4 linked regions of the Alloalcanivorax dieselolei B5 genome follow. The protein of the gene in region 4 interacts with the protein of the main gene of each other region in a pairwise test. Links are inferred from orthologs where the notes say so. Each region holds a gene or a part of one and is shown on either strand. Other genes may lie near its edges. The genes, in order: hfq, B5T_RS19195, nusG and rho.

The links.
Region 1: the proteins of rho (region 4) and hfq interact in binary tests that used the Escherichia coli proteins (3 or more experiments, as listed by UniProt). The link is inferred for Alloalcanivorax dieselolei B5 from one-to-one orthologs.
Region 2: the proteins of rho (region 4) and B5T_RS19195 interact in binary tests that used the Escherichia coli proteins (3 or more experiments, as listed by UniProt). The link is inferred for Alloalcanivorax dieselolei B5 from one-to-one orthologs.
Region 3: the proteins of rho (region 4) and nusG interact in binary tests that used the Escherichia coli proteins (3 or more experiments, as listed by UniProt). The link is inferred for Alloalcanivorax dieselolei B5 from one-to-one orthologs.

What each region holds. Positions count from the first base shown.
Region 1 is NC_018691.1:820,007-825,095, forward strand. What follows is about bases 1-2,663. They hold hfq (RNA chaperone Hfq), read left to right. Parts: upstream 1-1,013; coding sequence 1,014-1,313; downstream 1,314-2,663. Other genes in these bases: miaA (tRNA (adenosine(37)-N6)-dimethylallyltransferase MiaA), read left to right, coding at 1-812; hflX (ribosome rescue GTPase HflX), read left to right, coding at 1,470-2,663. In the rest of the region: more of hflX, read left to right, coding at 2,664-2,837; FtsH protease activity modulator HflK, read left to right, coding at 2,849-4,033; protease modulator HflC, read left to right, coding at 4,033-5,089. UniProt on the Escherichia coli protein: RNA chaperone that binds small regulatory RNA (sRNAs) and mRNAs to facilitate mRNA translational regulation in response to envelope stress, environmental stress and changes in metabolite concentrations.
Region 2 is NC_018691.1:4,287,527-4,292,802, forward strand. What follows is about bases 992-3,841. They hold B5T_RS19195 (YhbY family RNA-binding protein), read left to right. Parts: upstream 992-2,185; coding sequence 2,186-2,497; downstream 2,498-3,841. Other genes in these bases: ftsH (ATP-dependent zinc metalloprotease FtsH), read right to left, coding at 992-1,384; rlmE (23S rRNA (uridine(2552)-2'-O)-methyltransferase RlmE), read right to left, coding at 1,449-2,066; greA (transcription elongation factor GreA), read right to left, coding at 2,535-3,011; carB (carbamoyl-phosphate synthase large subunit), read right to left, coding at 3,077-3,841. In the rest of the region: more of ftsH, read right to left, coding at 1-991; more of carB, read right to left, coding at 3,842-5,276.
Region 3 is NC_018691.1:4,216,695-4,221,983, reverse strand. What follows is about bases 1,618-4,480. They hold nusG (transcription termination/antitermination protein NusG), read left to right. Parts: upstream 1,618-2,709; coding sequence 2,710-3,252; downstream 3,253-4,480. Other genes in these bases: rplA (50S ribosomal protein L1), read left to right, coding at 3,774-4,469; rplK (50S ribosomal protein L11), read left to right, coding at 3,342-3,770; secE (preprotein translocase subunit SecE), read left to right, coding at 2,326-2,700; tuf (elongation factor Tu), read left to right, coding at 1,618-2,149. Also shown: B5T_RS18870 (SPOR domain-containing protein), read left to right, coding at 1-220; more of tuf, read left to right, coding at 956-1,617; rplJ (50S ribosomal protein L10), read left to right, coding at 4,766-5,289. UniProt on the Escherichia coli protein: Part of the processive rRNA transcription and antitermination complex (rrnTAC). The complex forms an RNA-chaperone ring around the RNA exit tunnel of RNA polymerase (RNAP).
Region 4 is NC_018691.1:4,478,664-4,483,006, forward strand. What follows is about bases 1-2,783. They hold rho (transcription termination factor Rho), read left to right. Parts: upstream 1-653; coding sequence 654-1,913; downstream 1,914-2,783. Other genes in these bases: trxA (thioredoxin TrxA), read left to right, coding at 1-203; ycaC (isochorismate family cysteine hydrolase YcaC), read right to left, coding at 1,992-2,618. Also shown: B5T_RS20080 (LysR family transcriptional regulator), read left to right, coding at 2,802-3,707; B5T_RS20085 (aspartyl/asparaginyl beta-hydroxylase domain-containing protein), read right to left, coding at 3,758-4,343. UniProt on the Escherichia coli protein: Facilitates transcription termination by a mechanism that involves Rho binding to the nascent RNA, activation of Rho's RNA-dependent ATPase activity, and release of the mRNA from the DNA template.

The sequences.
Region 1 (5,089 bases), 3.7 Mb from region 4 along the record:
TATTGGGGTTCCGGGATCCGTCGGAGCCCTATTCGGCGGCGGATTTCCGTGCTGACGCGCTGGCCGAGATCGAGGATATCCAGCGGCGTGGCAAAGTGCCGCTGCTGGTCGGCGGCACCATGCTGTATTTCAAGGCCCTGGCGGATGGGCTGGCGCCGATGCCACCGGCGGACCCGGCGGTGCGGGCGGAGATCGCCGCCCTGGCCGAGCGGGAAGGTTGGCCCGCGGTGCACGCGGAGCTGGCCCGGGTCGACCCGGTCAGTGCCGGGCGCCTCAAACCCGGTGATCGGCAGCGGTTGCAGCGGGCGTTGGAGGTGTACCGGCTCACCGGCGAGCCGCTGTCGGCATTCCATGCCCGGCACGAGACCCGCGCGGAAGCGCTGGAACAGGGCTTTTATCGTTTCAGTGGTCTGTCCTCGCCGGTGCTGAGTCTGGCGGTGGCGCCGCCGCGCCAGGAATTGCATCGGCGTATCGAGCAGCGCTTCCACGCCATGTTGCGGGAGGGGTTGTTGGAAGAGGTGGAAAGACTGTTTCATCGCGGCGATTTGCACGAGAATCTGCCGGCGATCAAAGCCGTGGGCTACCGACAGGTATGGGCCTATTTGGACGGCCAATGGGATTACCCGACCATGGTCGAAAAAGGTATCATTGCGACACGCCAACTGGCAAAACGGCAGCTCACCTGGTTGCGAAAATGGCCCGGATTGCAGTGGTACGACAGTACCGGGGAGAACCAGCGCAAGGCGTGCACAGCGCGGCTTGCGCAGGTTTGTAAATCCGTGTTTAGTAGCGGTGAGAATGATCTGGGGTGAAACTTTTTCAAGGTTATGTTGCCGGATGAATCAATGAACGGATTCAGGGCCCGGAGTCAGGGATGGCCGGTCTCGGATGGCCGGTTTTGGACGACCGGGGTATAACATTGAATTGGACACCCGCGGGACGCGGATTCAATGCGCTGATTGCCCGAACCGTTGGGCGCTACTTTTTATATTTGGATGCTGAGGAGAACTGCCATGTCAAAAGGGCATTCGCTACAAGACCCTTTTCTCAATGCGCTGAGAAAGGAACGTATTCCGGTTTCTATCTTTCTGGTTAACGGAATCAAACTGCAGGGGCAAATCGAGTCTTTCGACCAGTACGTGGTACTGCTGAAGAACGCGGTAAGCCAAATGGTGTATAAGCATGCCATTTCCACCGTGGTACCGGCCCGCAATCCGCGTGCGTCCGGCGGTGGCAATCCGGCCATGCAAGGCACCACCGGTGCCGCCGCCGGCGGCCAGGCTGGGGCGGGTGACGAATACGGTAATCAATAGTCGCGTCGCCTGTTCCGGCTTATGCAAAGCCACGCCCTTGCGGCGTGGCTTTGTTTTGTTGACCATCCTGCACGGCGCTGCTGACGTGATGCAGGAAATCACATTCGGTCCGTCGTATTTGTGGCGTTCCCGCGGACTGTGGGTACACTGAGGTCCATGGATTTATTCGAACGTACTGAACAGGTACGCACCGGGGCTGGCGAACGGGCCATTCTGGTGCACATGGACCTGCCCGACGCCTTCGGGCGGGAGGATCTGGAGGAATTCCACCACTTGGTGGTGTCCAGTGGCGTGGTGCCCGTGGCGGAATTGCTGGGCAAGCGCGACCGTCCTGATCCGGCACTGTTCATCGGCAGTGGCAAGAGCGAGGAACTGGCCGAGTTGGTACGCCAGGAAGAGGCCGATGTGGTGCTGTTCAACCACGCGCTCAGCCCGGCCCAGGAGCGCAATCTGGAGCGGGCGGCGAAATGCCGGGTACTTGACCGTACCGGCTTGATCCTGGACATCTTCGCCCAGCGTGCCCGTACCCACGAAGGGCGTTTGCAGGTGGAACTGGCTCAATTGCGGCACCTGGCTTCAAGGCTGGTGCGCGGCTGGACTCACCTGGAGCGGCAGAAAGGCGGTATCGGCCTGCGTGGTCCCGGGGAAACGCAGCTGGAAACGGACCGTCGCCTGATCCGGGATCGTATCCGTGCCATCGAGGCCCGGCTGGAAAAGGTACGCAAGCAGCGAGAGCAGGGACGCCGGGCCCGTGACCGTTCGGAGACGCCGTTGATCTCCCTGGTGGGCTACACCAACGCCGGCAAGTCCACCCTGTTCAATGCGCTGACCACCGGCGAGGTTTATGTTGCGGACCAGTTGTTCGCCACCCTGGACCCGACTCTGCGCAAGGTGCGGGTGCCAGGAGTGGGGCCGGCGATTCTGGCGGATACCGTGGGTTTCATCCGCCATTTGCCTCACCGTCTGGTGGAGGCCTTCCGGGCCACCCTGGAGGAAACCGTCAATGCTTCGTTACTGCTCCATATCACGGATTGCAGTGCCGAAGAGCGCGACGATAACGTGGCGTCGGTGAATGAAGTGCTGGAAGAGATCGGCGCCGATCAGGTGCCGGTGTTGCATGTTTACAACAAGGTGGATCGTTTCGGTGATACGCCCCGGCTGGACCGGGACGAACAGGGGCGGCCGTGGAGAGTGTGGCTGTCAGCCCGGGAGCAGCAAGGGTTTGATCTGTTGTACCAGGCGATTGCCGAACGGCTGGCCGAACACTGGGTGGACCGGTGGCTGCGTTTGCCGCCGGAGGCCGGGCGCTTGAGAGCGCGTTTACATGAGGCGGGCGAGGTGCTGGCGGAGGAAGCCGGCACCGACGGCGCCATGTTGCTGAGGGTGCATCTGAACCGGGTGCACTTTGAACGCCTGCTGCGAGAAGCGGGTCTCAGCGAAAAGGATGTATTGGTGCCGGCGCCTCAGGTTGCAGAGGGCTCGGCCCATTCCTACAATCCAGAACGCTCGCACAAAGCGGGATAACGGAGAAATCAATGGCCTGGAATGAACCTGGCGGCAATAAACCCAGGGATCCCTGGGGTGGGGGCGGTGGCGGAGATCAACGTCCACCCGATCTTGATGAAGCGCTGAAGAACCTGAAGGATCGCATCAACGATCTGTTCGGGGGTAAAGGTGGCGGCGGCGGTGGCGGCAAGCGAGGCGCCGGCGTACCGAAAGGACTGCTGATCATCGTCGCTCTGGTGCTGGTGGTCGGCTATGTGATGATGGGCTTTTACCAGGTGGACCAGCGGGAGCAGGGCGTGGTGCTGCGCTTCGGCAAGTTCAACCGCATGGTGGAGCCGGGCCTGAACTGGCGAGCGCCGGTGATCGAACAGGCGATGAAAGTGGATGTGGGCCAGAACCGCAGCTACGAGCTGAGCGAAGAAATGCTCACCCGCGATACCAATATCGTCTCCGTGACACTGGGAGTGCAGTACAAGGTGCTGGATCCCCAGGCGTTTCTGCTGCGGGTGGCCGCTCCGGAAGCCATTCTTGAACACGCCACCAGCTCCGCGCTGCGCCATGTGGTGGGCAGTTCCACCATGGATGACGTACTGCGTGACCAGCGTGAGGATATTCGCCTGGAGGTGCGCAAGCGGCTGCAGGAATACCTGGACCGCTATAACACCGGCCTGGTGATCAACCAGGTGGTGCTGGACCGTACCGCGGCACCGGATGCCGTGCGTGACGCCTTTGACGACGTGGCCAAGGCCCGTGAGGATGAGGACCGCTTCAAGAAGGAAGCGGAGGCGTACTACAACGCGATCATTCCACAGGCGCGTGGTAAGGCCGCGCGGATCACCGAGGAAGCCAAGGCCTACAAAGCCAAGGTGGTGGCGGAAGCCCAGGGTAACGCCGCGCGCTTCGAGGATCTGGTCACTGAATATGAGAAGGCGCCGTCCATCACCCGGCACCGTTTATACCTGGACACCATCACGGAAGTCCTGGGTGCATCCAGCAAGGTTCTGGTTGATGTGAAAAATGGCAATAACCTGATGTATCTGCCTCTGGATCAGCTGATGAAGCCAAGGGAAACCGCGAAAGGGGTCGAGAGTGGCTCCGGCGGGTCTTCCAGCAGCACATCGCGCACCACCAATGCGGGCGCCGATGACGGCGGAAGCAGCGGGGGCCAGACGCCACGCAGCCTGTATAACACCAACCGCACGGAGATTCGCTGATGGGTACACGAGGTTGGCTGATGCTGGTGGCGGCGGGCGTACTATTGCTGCTGGCATTCGATTCATTCTATATCGTCAATGAAACCGAGAAGGCGGTGCTCAAGCGCTTCAGCCGGATCGAAAGTACTGACATCAAACCCGGGCTGTATCCGAAGGTACCGCTGATCGACGAAGTGGTTCGCGTGGATGGCCGTCTGCTGACCCATGACGTGCCCACTCAGGCGTTTCTCACCGGCGAGAAGAAGCTGCTCAACGTGGATGCCTTCGTGACCTGGCGTATTGCCGATGTCCAGCGCTATATCGTCAGTGTCGGCGCGGGCTCCAACAACAGCATGGTGATGGAGCGCCGCGCCCGGGAACTGCTCGATCCGCGTGTCAACGAGGCGCTGCGGAACCAGTTCGCCGCCCGCACGGTGCAGGAAGTGGTGGCGGGTCGAGGTGGTGAGCTGCCTGATGAGGCGCTGGATCCGTCCGCGGTGAGCACCGGTGAGGCCCTCGACAAAAGCGAGGAGCAGCTGGCGTCCGAAGAAGACGAGGAATTCCGCAAGAAAGTGCAGGAGAAAGGGGCCACCCAGGCGTTGCTGGAAGACAAGAACGACCAGCGTGAGAAGCTGATGAACTCGGTGGCCGAGGAAGTGAACGCCGCCACTCTCCAGGACTTGGGGATCGAAGTGGTGGATGTTCGCGTGAAGCAGGTGGATTGGCCCGATGAAGTGCGTGGCCGGGTGTTCGACCGGATGCGTGCCGAGCGGGCCCGGGATGCCTCCGAGCATCGCTCCGAGGGGCGCGAGGAAGCGGAGCGGATCCGTGCCGCGGCCGATCGCGAGGAAACCGAAACCGTGGCGCGGGCCTACGAAGAGGCACAGAAAGTCCGGGGTGAAGGGGATGCCCTGGCCACCGGAATTTACGCCCGGGCCTACTCCCGCGATGAAGAGTTCTTCCGCTTCTACCGCAGCCTGCAGGCTTATCGGGAAAGCTTCAAATCACCCAATGACATTCTGCTGCTGGAACCGGATAGCGACTTCTTCAGGTATCTGAAGGACTCCGAGGGCGGCC
Region 2 (5,276 bases), 190 kb from region 4 along the record:
TCTTGGACTGGGAATATTTGTCCTCTTCGGGCAGATACATGGTCACACCCAGGGCACGGCCACGAGGAATGATGCTCACCTTGTAGACCGGATCGTGGTCCGGCACCAGCCGGCCGACAATCGCATGGCCGGATTCGTGGTAGGCGGTGTTCAGCTTTTCTTTCTCACTCATCACCATGGAGCGGCGCTCGGCGCCCATCAGGATCTTGTCCTTGGCCTTTTCGAACTCCTCCATGGTCACCACCCGCTTGTTGGCGCGGGCGGCGAACAGCGCGGCCTCGTTGACCAGGTTGGCCAGATCGGCGCCGGAGAAGCCCGGGGTACCACGGGCGATCACACTGGCGTCCACGTCCTCGGCCACCGGCACGGGGCGCATATGCACTTTCAATACGTGTTCGCGGCCACGGATATCGGGCAGCGGCACGGTCACCTGACGGTCGAACCGGCCCGGACGCAGCAGCGCCGGGTCCAGCACATCGGGACGGTTGGTGGCGGCGATGACGATGATGCCGTCATTGGCGTCAAAACCGTCCATCTCCACCAGCAACTGGTTCAGGGTCTGCTCACGCTCATCGTGGCCACCGCCAAGACCCGCGCCACGGGAACGGCCCACGGCATCGATCTCGTCGATGAAGATAATGCAGGGCGCGTGCTTCTTGGCTTGATCGAACATGTCGCGCACCCGGGAGGCACCGACACCAACGAACATTTCCACGAAATCGGAACCGGAGATACTGAAGAACGGCACCTTGGCCTCGCCGGCGATGGCCTTGGCGAGCAGGGTCTTACCGGTCCCCGGAGACCCCACCATCAGCACACCACGGGGAATCTTGCCGCCAAGTCGCTGGAATTTGGCGGGATCGCGCAGGAATTCCACCAACTCCTGCACTTCTTCCTTGGCTTCCTCGACACCGGCCACATCCGCGAAGGTGGTTTTGATCTGATCCTCGCTCATCAGCCGCGCCTTCGACTTGCCGAAGGTCATCGGCCCGCCACCACCTTTGCCGCCGCCCTGCATCTGCCGCATGAAGAAGATGAAAATGGCCAGGATCAGCAGGATCGGCAGCACCGACAGGAACAACTGGGTCAGGAAGCCCTGACGCTCCGGCTCCTTGCCGACCACATCCACTTTATTCTGGATCAGGGTGGGAATCAGATTGGTGTCCAGCGCCGGCGGCTTGACCGTTTCGAACTTGCCGCCGTTCTTCATTTCACCGGCAATCCGGGTATCCCCGATGGTTACCCGGGCCACCTTGCCACTCTCCACGCTCTCAATGAAGGAGGAGTAGTTCAGCATCTGCTGACTGGGCTGGGGGTTGATGCTGGAGGCCACCACATAAAGGACCCCGGCAATCACCAGCCACAGTACGATGTTCTTGGTCATGTCGTTCAAGGGAGACCTCGATTCGTTCGGGCGCAAGTGCGCATACTGACTTCTAAACCTTACACTATTTCAGGTGCCACCCCAATTGATACACTTCATTGGAGCGAGGGCGGCTGGCCGCCGGCTTGCGGCTCACCACCCGCCGAAACCGGTCCTGAAGACTCCGCCGATACTCATCGAAGCCCTCTCCCTGAAACACCTTGACCAGGAAAACGCCGTCCGGTTCAAGGACGCTCTCCGCCATATCCAGAGCCAACTCGGCCAAATACATGGCCCGCGGCAGGTCCACGGCACGGTTACCACTCATATTGGGGGCCATATCGGACATTACAAGGTCCACTTTGTGCCCACCCAGGCTGTCCAGGATTTGCTGGTAGACCGCCTCCTCACGGAAATCCCCCTGAATGAAGGCGACATCGGGGATCGGATCCATGGCCAGAATATCGCTGGCCACCACCGTTCCCCGGGAACCGACCAGCCGGCCAGCCACCTGGGCCCAGCCACCGGGGGCGGCCCCCAGATCCAGCACACGCATGCCGGACCGGAACAACTTGTCTTTTTCGTGGATCTCCAGCAGCTTGAAACTGGCCCGGGAGCGGTAGCCCTCAGCCTGGGCGCGGGCCACCCAGTGATCGTCGAAATGTTCCCGCAACCAGCGCTGGCTGCTTTTTGATCTGGCCATAAAGGTTCATCCTGTTACCCGGTCCTGGTGCCCCCCGAGGGGATAGCGCTGGGGACCCCGGGATGATTGCAGGGCAGCGGCCGCGTACCTAGAATAGCGCCCCCAATTTGGAGAACATCATGCCTTTGAGCCCACAGGACAGAAAGCGCTTGCGCACCATCGGCCACCACCTGAAAGCGGTGCTGCAGACCGGCGACAAGGGCTTGACCGAATCCTTCACCGAGGAATTGAACCTGCGCCTGGAAGACCACGAGCTGGTCAAGGTGCGCGTCAACGCCCCCACCCGCGACCAGCGCACCGATCTGGTGAACGCGCTGTGCGAGGCCAGCGGTGCCGAGCTGATCCAGCGTATCGGCAACATCGCCCTGCTTTACCGGGCGGCCGCCAAGCCCAACCCCAAACTGTCCAATGTCCTGAGAGCCCGGAACTGAAGCGAGGGCTCCCGGCCCGAAGCCCCGCGCAAGCCCCTTACAGGTGCTCGACCTTGTCCACCTCGTACTCCCGGGTGCCTCCCGGGGTGTCGATTTGCACCACATCGCCTTCCGCCCGGCCGATCAGGCCACGGGCGATGGGGGAATTGACACTGATCTTGCCTTGCTTGATGTCGGCTTCGTCGTCACCCACGATCTGGTAGACCTTCTCTTCATCGGTGTCCACGTCGATGATGGTCACGGTCGCGCCGAAAATGACCTTACCGGTGTTGTCCAGCTGGGTAATATCAATGATCTGAGCGGCGGACAGCTTGCCTTCGATCTCGTTGATACGCCCTTCGCAGAAGCTCTGCTGCTCACGGGCAGCGTGATATTCCGCGTTTTCCTTCAGATCACCGTGTTCACGAGCGTCGGCGATGGCCGCGCTGATACGGGGCCGTTCCACCTTTTTCAGATGGTCCAGCTCTTTGCGCAATGCTTCGGCACCACTGACCGTCATCGGAATGCGTTGCATAGGTTCAACCTCAAATAATCATCCGTGGGTAGCGCGGGGCACCCGGCCCCGGGTACCCCGTACAATTAGATTTCGGCGTGCAAGTCCTGCAGCCGACGCACCTGCGGCTCATCGCGCAGGGCCATGGCCTGACACACCGCCTGCGCGGCGGTGATCGTGGTGGTGTAAAACACCTTGTGCTGCAGGGCGGAACGGCGAATCGCAAAGGAATCGCGGATCGCCTGCTTGCCTTCAGTGGTATTCACGATCAGCGCCACGCCGTCGTTTTTAATCATGTCGACAATATGCGGCCGTCCCTCGAGCACTTTATTGATCGGTGTCACCGGCAGTCCCGCTTCGGCGATGACCGCCGCGGTACCGCGGGTGGCGACCAGCTCGAAGCCCAGCTCACTCAGGGTGCGGGCCACGTCCACCGCCGCGGGCTTGTCCACCTCGCGCACGGAAATGAACGCCGTGCCTTCTTGCGGCAAACGTTCGCCGGCCCCCAGGGATGCCTTGCCGAAGGCTTCGGCGAAACTGCTGCCAATACCCATCACTTCGCCAGTGGATTTCATCTCCGGACCAAGAATGGGATCCACTTTCGGGAATTTGGCGAACGGGAAAACCGCTTCCTTGACGAAATAGTGGCGCGGCGTCACCTCCGAGGTAAAGTCCTGATCCTTCAGGCTGATCCCCACCATGCAACGGGCGGCCACCTTGGCCAGTGAAACGCCGATGCATTTGGACACATAGGGCACGGTCCGGGACGCCCTCGGGTTCACTTCGAGCACGTAGACGTCCTCGCCCTTCACCGCGAACTGCACGTTCATCAAGCCGACCACGCCCAGTTCGAGGGCCATGGCGGCGGTCTGCTGGCGCATCACGTCCTGTACGCTATCGTCCAGGGAATACGGCGGCAGCGAGCAGGCGGAGTCACCGGAGTGCACGCCGGCCTGCTCGATATGCTGCATGATCCCGCCGATAACCACGTCGGTACCATCGCAGATAGCGTCCACGTCGACTTCGATGGCATCGTCCAGAAAACGATCCAGCAGCACCGGAGAGTCATTGGAGACACTCACCGCGTTGTTCATGTAGCTGCGCAGTTCCGCCTCGTTGTAAACGATTTCCATGGCCCGGCCGCCCAGCACGTAGGAAGGCCGCACCACCAGCGGATAACCGATTTCTTCCGCCAGCTTCAGACCCTCTTCCAGGGAACGGGCGGTGCGGTTCGGCGGCTGCTTGAGGCCAAGCTTGTTGACCATCTGCTGGAAGCGCTCGCGATCTTCCGCTTCATCGATGGCGTCCGGGCTGGTGCCGATAATCGGCACGCCCGCCGCCTGCAGTGCCCGCGCCAGTTTCAGCGGCGTCTGCCCGCCATACTGCACGATCACGCCCTTGGGCCGCTCGACGTCGGCAATGGCCAGCACGTCTTCCAGCGTCACCGGCTCGAAGTAGAGACGGTCGGAGGTGTCGTAATCGGTGGACACGGTCTCCGGGTTACAGTTGACCATGATGGTCTCGTAACCGTCGTCCTTCATGGCGAAGGCCGCATGCACGCAGCAGTAGTCGAACTCGATGCCCTGACCGATCCGGTTCGGACCGCCGCCGATCACCATGATCTTGTCACGGTCGGAGGGGTTCGATTCGCACTCCTCGTCATAGCTGGAGTACATATAAGCGGTACTGGTGGGGAACTCGGCGGCGCAGGTATCCACCCGTTTGAACACCGGCCGCACGCCCAGGTCATGGCGCTTGCTGCGCACATCCGCCTCCCGCACGCCCAGCAGTTGGGCCAGGCGGGCATCGGAGAACCCCTTACGCTTGAGACGGTACAGCGTGTCACGGCTCAGATCAGTGAACGTGAAATCCACCAACCGGCTTTCCTCGGCGATCAGGTCGGCCACCTGCACCAGGAACCAGCGGTCGATCTTGGTCAGCGCGTACACGTCGTCCACACCGAGACCGCTACGGAACGCATCACCAATCACCCAGATGCGCTCCGGCCCCGGCGTCGACAGCTGCTGGGCGATACGCTCGGCGGCGTCCGGCGCATCCAGATCCACTTTCGGATCGAAGCCCACGGAGTCCACTTCCAGTCCGCGCAGCGCCTTGTGCAGGGACTCCTGGAAATTACGACCGATGGCCATGACTTCGCCCACGGACTTCATTTGCGTGGTCAGCACCGGATCCGCGTCGGCGAACTTCTCGAAGTTGAAACGCGGAATCTTGGTGACGACATAATCAATGGACGGCTCGAAGGAGGCCGGGGTCGCGCCACCGGTA
Region 3 (5,289 bases), 260 kb from region 4 along the record:
TTTCTCCAGTGTGGAGTCTGCGGAAGGTTTGCGCACAAAAATGCGTAATGCCGGCTACCCTGTCTTCGTTCGTGAGACCGCTCGGGAGGTGACGGAGTATTGGATTTATTTGCCCCCGACGGAAGATGGCGGGGCTGCTCTGGCTGATTTTCTGGTTGGAAACCCGCAGGCGGGTCGTAGCAAGAGTCAGTGTCCGGGGAACGCTCAGTGGAAAGGGTGACTGTCAGGTCATGATGTTCTTGCCCGGGGTGGCGAGAAGCGATTGCAGACCCCTTGGGGTTTCTATAGAATGCGCAGCCTTTGAAGCAAAGCTCGCTTCATGCTGGCGTAGCTCAGTTGGTAGAGCAGCTGATTTGTAATCAGCCGGTCGGGGGTTCGACTCCTCTCGCCAGCTCCACCTTTTCTGCCGCGCCAGGAGCTTGAAAGCCCCTGAAAACATGTTGACAAGGGGCTGAGCCGTAAAGAGAATGTAGGCCCTTTTCTGGAGGGGTTCCCGAGTGGCCAAAGGGATCAGACTGTAAATCTGACGCGAAAGCTTCGGAGGTTCGAATCCTCCCCCCTCCACCAGATATATCGCCAGCAAGCTGGCGGGCAGACAGAAGGTTTGCGGGCATAGTTCAGTGGTAGAACCTCAGCCTTCCAAGCTGATGATGCGGGTTCGATTCCCGCTGCCCGCTCCAGGCTGCGGAAGTTCGCAGGCCAACAAAGAGGTCTGCGAAATAAAGGTTACGCTCATGTAGCTCAGTAGGTAGAGCACACCCTTGGTAAGGGTGAGGTCACCGGTTCAAATCCGGTCATGAGCTCCAGAATCCGGGCCCGGGTACCACCTGGGTCCGGCTTTATGTGTCTTGGTGGTGCCAAGATGGTCCGCGGAAGGCGCGGTCCGACAGGGTTTTATCTGGGCAGAGGCGCCGTTCAGACGGAAATGCACAGCCAAGTTGAGAGGTAGAGAGTCGTGGCAAAGGAAAAGTTTGAACGTAATAAACCGCACGTAAACGTGGGCACGATTGGTCACGTTGACCATGGTAAGACGACGCTGACGGCCGCTTTGACGCGGGTGTGCTTCGAGGTGTGGGGTTCTGGTTCGGCGAGCGCCTTCGATCAGATCGATAACGCCCCGGAAGAGCGTGAGCGTGGTATTACGATCGCGACCTCCCACGTGGAGTACGACTCTCCGACCCGTCACTACGCGCACGTTGACTGCCCGGGTCACGCCGACTACGTGAAGAACATGATCACCGGCGCGGCGCAGATGGACGGCGCGATTCTGGTGGTGTCCGCGGCTGACGGCCCGATGCCGCAAACGCGGGAGCACATTCTGCTGTCTCGCCAGGTGGGCGTGCCGTACATCGTTGTGTTCCTGAACAAAGCGGACATGGTGGACGATGAAGAGCTGCTGGAACTGGTTGAAATGGAAGTGCGTGAGCTGCTGAGCGACTACGACTTCCCGGGCGACGACACCCCGATCATCAAGGGTTCCGCTCTGAAAGCGCTGGAAGGTGACACCAGCGAGATCGGCATGCCGGCGGTACAGAAGCTGGTGGAAACGCTGGACGAGTACATTCCGGAGCCGGAGCGTGCGGTGGATCTGCCGTTCCTGATGCCGATCGAGGATGTGTTCTCCATCTCCGGCCGCGGTACCGTGGTAACCGGTCGTGTGGAGCGTGGCATCATCAAGGTGGGTGAAGAGATCGAGATTGTGGGTATCAAAGATACCACCAAGACCACCTGTACCGGTGTTGAGATGTTCCGCAAGCTGCTGGACGAAGGCCGCGCGGGTGAGAACGTTGGCGTGCTGCTGCGTGGCACCAAGCGTGACGAAGTGGAGCGTGGTCAGGTTCTGGCGAAGCCGGGATCGATCACCCCGCACACCAAGTTCGTTGCCGAGGTGTACGTGTTGGGCAAGGACGAAGGTGGTCGTCACACTCCGTTCTTCAACGGCTACCGTCCGCAGTTCTACTTCCGTACCACCGACGTGACCGGTGCCTGTACGCTGCCGGAAGGCACCGAGATGGTGATGCCGGGCGATAACGTGCAGATGGACGTTGAGCTGATCGCACCGATCGCCATGGAAGACGGTCTGCGCTTCGCGATCCGCGAAGGTGGCCGTACCGTTGGCGCCGGCGTGGTGGCCAAGATCGTAGAGTAAGACAATTCGAGGCCGGGGCTTCGGCTCCGGCCTGTTTTGTTTCTGAATACTGAGTTACAGGCCAGTAGTTCAATTGGTAGAGCACCGGTCTCCAAAACCGGCTGTTGGGGGTTCGAGTCCCTCCTGGCCTGCCAATTTTCCCAGAGCTGCCGTCAGGCGGCGGGGTGCATCGGCAGATGAACGAGAAAGTTGAAGGACAATCTGGGTCCTCCACTCTAGAGGTCATCAAGTGGCTTGTCGTTGCCGCTCTGGTGGCCGCTGCTGTTTTTGGCAACAGCTATTTCTCCGACGTGTCTCCCCTGTATCGGGCCCTTGGCGTGGTGGCGGTTGCCCTGGTTGCGGCCTTCGTGGCTTTGCAGACCGAGCAGGGCAGGTCCTTCAATCAACTGCGTAAGGACTCCATGGTGGAGCTGCGCAAGGTGGTGTGGCCCACCCGTCAGGAAACGCTGCAGACCACGCTGATCGTTCTGGTCTTCGTGGTGATCGTGGCGCTGCTGTTGTTCGTGCTCGACTGGGCGCTCAGCGGCCTGATCTCGACGCTCATCGGCTAAGGGGTACACATGGCTAAGCGCTGGTACGTGGTACACGCCTATTCCGGCTTTGAAAAGCACGTCAAACGGGCTCTGGAAGAACGCATCAAATTGCGCTCCATGGAAGAGTTGTTTGGCGAAATTCTCGTGCCCACCGAAGAGGTGGTCGAGATTCGTGGCGGTCAGAAACGTAAGTCCGAGCGGAAATTTTTCCCAGGCTATGTGCTGGTGCAAATGGAGATGTGCGACGACTCCTGGCATTTGGTAAAGGAAACGCCGAAGGTCATGGGCTTCATTGGAGAAGATCCGAAGAATCCCGGGCGTGTTTCTCCGATTACCCAGAAAGAGGCGGATGCCATCCTGCGTCGCATGGATGACGCTGTTGAAAAGCCGAAGCCCAAGACGCTGTTCGAGCCCGGCGAAGTGGTGCGGGTTGTCGATGGGCCCTTTGCCGATTTCAATGGCGTGGTCGAGGAAGTCAACTACGAGAAGAGCCGGCTGCACGTGGCCGTGCTTATTTTCGGTCGCTCTACTCCGGTGGAGCTGGAATTCGGTCAGGTTGAAAAGACCTGACGCCCGTCCCGGCGATCTGCGCCGGGTTGTCGACAACCTGAGGGGAGCCTGTTTCATTCGGGCGTTCGCACCCAAGGAGTCTCAATAGCATGGCTAAGAAAGTACAAGCCTACATCAAGCTGCAGGTGGCAGCGGGTCAGGCTAACCCTTCACCGCCTGTTGGTCCCGCGCTGGGTCAGCATGGCGTGAACATCATGGAGTTCTGTAAGGCGTTCAACGCCCAGACTCAACAGCTGGATGCCGGTGCGCCGGTGCCGGTGGTGATTACGGTTTATAACGACCGTTCCTTCACCTTCACCATGAAGACACCGCCGGCCGCCTACCTGCTGAAGAAAGCAGCGGGTATCAAGAGCGGTTCCGGTGAGCCCAACACCAAAAAGGTGGGCAAGGTGAATCGTGCGCAACTGGAAGAGATCGCCAAGGCGAAAGAACCGGATCTGACGGCTGCCGATCTGGACGCCGCCGTGCGCACCATCGCGGGCTCCGCCCGTTCCATGGGCCTGGACGTAGAGGACTAAACAATGACCAAACTGTCCAAACGCGCCCGCGCCATCCGCGAAAAAATTGAGCCGGGCAAGGCGTACCCGGTGGAAGAGGCGGTAGCTCTGTTGACCGAGCTGTCAGCGGTGAAATTCAAAGAGTCCATTGATGTGGCGGTGAACCTGGGCGTCGACCCGCGTAAATCCGACCAGAACGTCCGTGGTGCTTCCGTTCTGCCTCACGGTACCGGGAAAACCGTTCGTGTGGCGGTGTTTGCTCAAGGCGCCAAAGCCGAAGAAGCGAAAGAAGCCGGCGCCGACGTGGTGGGCTTTGACGACCTGGCCGAGCAGGTTCAGGGCGGCGAAATCAACTTTGATGTGGTGATTGCTTCTCCCGACGCCATGCGCGTGGTCGGCAAGCTGGGTACCATCCTTGGTCCTCGCGGCCTGATGCCGAACCCGAAAGTGGGTACCGTGACCCCGGATGTGGCTCAGGCGGTGAAAAACGCCAAGGGCGGCCAGGTGCGTTACCGTACCGACAAGGGTGGCATCATCCATTGCACCGTTGGTCAGATCGGTTTCGATGCCAATGCCATCAAGGAAAACGTGGAAGCACTGATCGCCGACCTGAAGAAGGCGAAACCGGCTTCCGCCAAGGGCGCGTACTTCAAGAAAGTAACGCTGTCCAGCACCATGGGCCCGGGCCTGGCGATCGATACCGCCTCTCTGGCTATGTAAGGTATATGGGTCGCGCCGATTGATTGGCGCGGCCCACGTTCTTTGATCCCGGCGGCATGCCGTCGGGGCGTCAAAGACCGCAGGTCCGTCCTGCGAGACGCAGTCTGGCTTTATGAGCTCAGGTCTCGGGGAGGGTTAAGGGGTGACCGCCTGCGTAGGCGCGGTAGTTGCAAATCCTGTGTCAAAGCAGGGGCTGGCTTCCGCGATAACGACCGGGTAACCGGTCATGGCAACCGCCGGATCCTCGGTTACGCAGTCTGGGAATCCGGTTTGTTTGTGAATCCAGGAGGTAAATTGTGCCTTTGAATCTGGAGGACAAACGGGCGATTGTGGCTTCGGTGAACGCTGTTGCTTCCGAAGCGCTGTCTGCTGTGGTTGCCGACTATCGTGGTCTTTCCGTGGCTCAGATGACCGAGCTGCGCAAGAAGGCCCGCGAAACCGGCGTGTATCTGAAAGTAGTTCGGAACACGCTGGCCAAGCGTGCTGTTGAAGGTACCGAATATGAGTGCCTCAACGATTCGCTGGTCGGCCCCACTGTCCTGGCGTTTTCCCAAGAAGATCCGGGCGCTGCCGCTCGGCTCATCAAGGATTTCGCCAAGGATCATGACAAGCTCGAAGTGAAAGCGCTGGCTGTCGGCGGTGTGGCGTATGGTGCTCAGGATATCGATGTCCTGGCCAAGCTGCCTACCCGCGACGAGGCCCTTGCTCAGCTTTTGTCCGTCATGCAGGCCCCGGTGGCCAAGTTTGTCCGTACCCTCAACGAGGTGCCTGGCAAGTTTGTTCGCACGATGGCCGCTGTGAAGGACAAGAAACAGCAGGA
Region 4 (4,343 bases):
TCCTGGAAGACCTGTCCAAGGAATACGCCGACAAGCTGACCATCGCCAAGCTGAACATCGACGAGAACCCGGATACCCCGCGCAAGTACGGCGTACGGGGCATCCCGACTCTCACCGTGTTCAAGAACGGCGACGTCGAAGCCACCAAAGTGGGGGCGCTGTCCAAGTCCCAGCTCTCCGCTTTCCTGGACAGCACCCTGTAGTACGCTGTCAGTCCCGGCCAGCCCGTAATCAATTCGTCCCCGATCAGTTTGATTATGGGCTGGACAGGCGCCGACTCACGGTGGTACATTCCAAAACCAGCGTTTTCGCACCCTCAAGCAGGGGATCTCTAATTCGTTTGTTCTTGAGTTAAGATTCACCCATGGCCTCGCGTCAGGGGCGGCATCGGTGGGTGATTTTCGGCAGGGGGACATCCCTTCATTATCCATGATTCGACAACGGGCCTGAGCACACCGGCCGGATGTCCTGATATTTCCCACCGAAACCTCACGAACCAATCAATTAGAGATTTCCACGGCTTTGCCGGCTAAGCGCTCCAGAACGACGTGCCCTCATCGTAGGGACAACGAATCCGATAATCGGACTTTCATAAAACAACACCGTCCCCAGGTGTTTTCCAATCATTCATTCTCTAGACACCCAACACACCAATGAATCTGACCGAACTGAAGCAGAAGCCTATTGGCGAACTCCTGGACATCGCCAAGGAACTGGGCCTGGAAAACCTGGCCCGTACCCGCAAACAAGACGTCATCTTCTCGATTCTGAAGAGAGCCGCCAAAAACGGCTCGGACATTTACGGCGACGGCGTCTTGGAGATTCTTCAGGATGGCTTTGGCTTTTTACGTTCCGCCGAAGGCTCCTATCTGGCGGGACCGGATGACATCTATGTGTCACCGAGCCAGATTCGTCGCTTCAATCTGCGCACCGGCGATACCATTTCCGGCAAGATCCGGCCTCCCAAGGATGGCGAACGCTATTTCGCCATGCTCAAGGTCAACGAGATCAATTTCGACAAGCCGGAAAACGCCAAGAACAAGATTCTGTTTGAAAACCTGACGCCGCTGTTTCCCACCGAGCGGCTGGTCATGGAAGTGGGCAACGGCTCCACCGAGGACATCACCGCCCGGGTGATCGATCTGGTGGCGCCGATCGGCAAAGGGCAACGCGGCCTGATCGTGGCCCCGCCGAAAGCCGGTAAAACCATGCTCCTGCAGAACATCGCCCACTCCATCGCCCGCAACAACCCCGAATCCCACATGATCGTGCTGCTGATCGACGAACGTCCCGAAGAGGTGACGGAGATGTCGCGCACGGTACGCGGTGAGGTCGTGGCCTCCACCTTCGACGAACCGCCCGCTCGCCACGTGCAAGTAGCGGAAATGGTGATCGAAAAGGCCAAGCGTCTGGTCGAGCACAAGCAGGACGTGATCATCCTGCTGGATTCCATCACTCGTCTGGCGCGCGCCTACAACACCGTGCAGCCCAGCTCCGGCAAGGTTCTGACCGGTGGTGTGGATGCCCACGCCCTGGAGAAACCGAAACGTTTCTTCGGTGCCGCCCGGAACATCGAGGAAGGGGGCAGCCTGACCATTCTCGCCACCGCGCTGGTGGAAACCGGCTCCAAGATGGACGAGGTAATCTACGAGGAGTTCAAGGGCACCGGCAACATGGAACTGCACCTGGACCGCAAGGTATCCGAAAAGCGTGTGTTCCCGGCCATCAACATCAGGAAGTCCGGCACCCGTCGCGAAGAGCGGCTGGTCAGCGAAGACGAACTGCAGAAGATGTGGATCCTACGCAAAGTGCTGCATCCGATGGATGAGATCGGCGCCATGGAGTTCCTGTTGGACCGCATGAAACAGACCAAGACCAATCTGGAATTCTTCGAGTCAATGAAGCGCAAATAATCCGCGCTGACCTCGAGAAAGACAGCGAAAGGCCCGTCCCGGATACCCGAGACGGGCCTTTCGCGTTCTCACACCGGATTATTTACCGGCGGTGAGCGTGTTGTAGCTGGTCATCAGATTCCGGTAATCCGGAATATGTTTCGAGAACAGCGCAGCCAGCCCTTCAACGTCGTTACGCCAGTCACGGTGCAGTTCGCAGGCGGTACCGAACCAGGTCATCAGTTGCGCGCCGGCGGCGGACATCCGATCCCAGGCGGCATCCCGGGTAAGCGGATCGAAGGTACCGGAGGCATCGGTAACCACGAACACCTCGAAATCCTCCTCCAGTGCCGACAGAGCCGGAAAGGCCACACACACTTCCGTCACCACACCCGCGATGATCAGTTGCTTCTTGCCGGTGGCTTTCACCGCCTTGACGAAATCCTCGTTATCCCAGGCGTTGATCTGACCCGGCCGGGCGATGTACGGCGCATCGGGGAACAGCGCTTTCAGTTCCGGGATCAGCGGACCGTTGGGGCCGTCCTCGAAGCTGGTGGTCAGGATGGTGGGCAGATTGAAGTACTTGGCCAGATCCGCCAGCGCCAGCACGTTGTTGTTGAACTTGTCCGGCTCGATGTCCCGAACCAGCGACAACAAGCCTGCCTGATGATCAACCAATAACACGGCGGCATCATCTTTGTTCAAACGGTTGTATTGCTTACCCATGATCAATCTCCTCAATTGGTTTGCCTTGCCCGTTGGGTTATCGCTGCCGACAACCTCGTCGAAGGATCAAGATATCGCGGGTGCGAACATCTTGATGATCATGTTATTAATGGAACTCTGAGTCGTGTAGATAGTAAATTTGTCACTCAGTGTTCTATTAATGGAACGATAACAGGCCTGATCTTGGAAAACCTCAACGACCTCTATTACTACGTGAAGACCGTGGAACACGGCGGTTTTGCCCCCGCCGGCCGCGCCCTGGGCCAGCCGAAATCGAAACTCAGCCGGCGCGTGGCGGCGCTGGAGGAACGCCTGGGCGTGCGTCTGTTACACCGCTCCACCCGGCATTTCTCCGTCACGGAGATCGGGCGCACCTACTACGACCACTGCAAGGCGATGCTGGTGGAAGCCGAGGCCGCCCAGGACGCCATAGACAGCGTACGCGCCAGCCCCAAAGGGGTCATCCGGCTGACCTGCCCGGTGACCCTGCTGCATGTGCATATTGGCGCCTTCCTGGCGGACTTCATGACCCGCTACCCGGAAGTCACCGTGCATCTGGAAGCCACCAATCGGCGCGTGGATGTGATCAACGAGGGCATTGATGTGGCGATTCGGGTGCGGCCTCCGCCGCTGGAAGACAGTGATCTGGTGCTGAAGGTGCTCTCGGACCGCCATCCGGCAATGGTGGCCAGCCCGGCAATGGTGGCGCGTCACGGGCTACCGGCAACGCCTGAAGCGCTGAGTGAATGGCCGAGCCTGGCACTGAGCAACCCGCAATCCAGCTATGTCTGGGTTCTGTACGGCCCCGATGAGCACCAGGCCACCGTGCCTCACCATCCCCGCTTCGTCACCACCGACATGATTGCCCTGCGCCGGGCGGCGGTGGCGGGAGTAGGCGTGGTGCAGTTGCCGTTGCTGGCCGTGCGTCGGCAGTTGGACGACGGCAGCCTGATTCATCTGCTGCCGGACTGGGCACCACGCCGGGATATCATCCACGCGGTGTTTCCATCACGACGGGGCCTGTTACCGGCGGTGCGGACCCTGATCGACGAACTGGCTCTGTTTTACCAGTCCTTCGAGGAACGCTGAACGGACAGCCTCCCCCGCTTTTGCCGCACCACCACAACTCGCGGGCGGGATCAGTGGATAAACAGCCAGTAGAACAGCGCACCGATCATCACCCACTTGAGAATGTAGTACAGGCCGCGGTTACGCTTCTTCAGATCCTTGGCTTTGGCCCGGGCCTTGTAGACCACATCGAACACTTTATTCAGCAGGCCGACGCGATCCCCCGCCATATTCTCCGTACTGGTGGCGCGCACCACCACGGTCTTGAAGACCCGGTTGATGGCCGTGGCAAAACGGTAACGCAACGGCCGTTCCACATCGCAGAACAGGATCAGCCGATCCTGATCGGTGTTGTTTTCCGCCCAATGGATGAAGGTTTCATCGAACACCACGTCTTTACCGTCGTGCCAGACGTGCTGCTCACCGTCGACGTAGATGGCGCAGCGGTCGTCGTTGGGGGTCACCAGGCCCAGGTGATAACGCAGGGAGCCCGCGAACGGATCACGGTGCCTGCCCAGCTTGGCGCCGGCGGGCAACATGGCGAACATGGCCGCGTTGACGCTGGGCACCTGATTGACCAGCGCCACCGAACGGGGACACAGCGCTTCCGCGGAAGGCTGGGAATCGTCGTACCATTTCAGATAGAAGCGCTTCCAG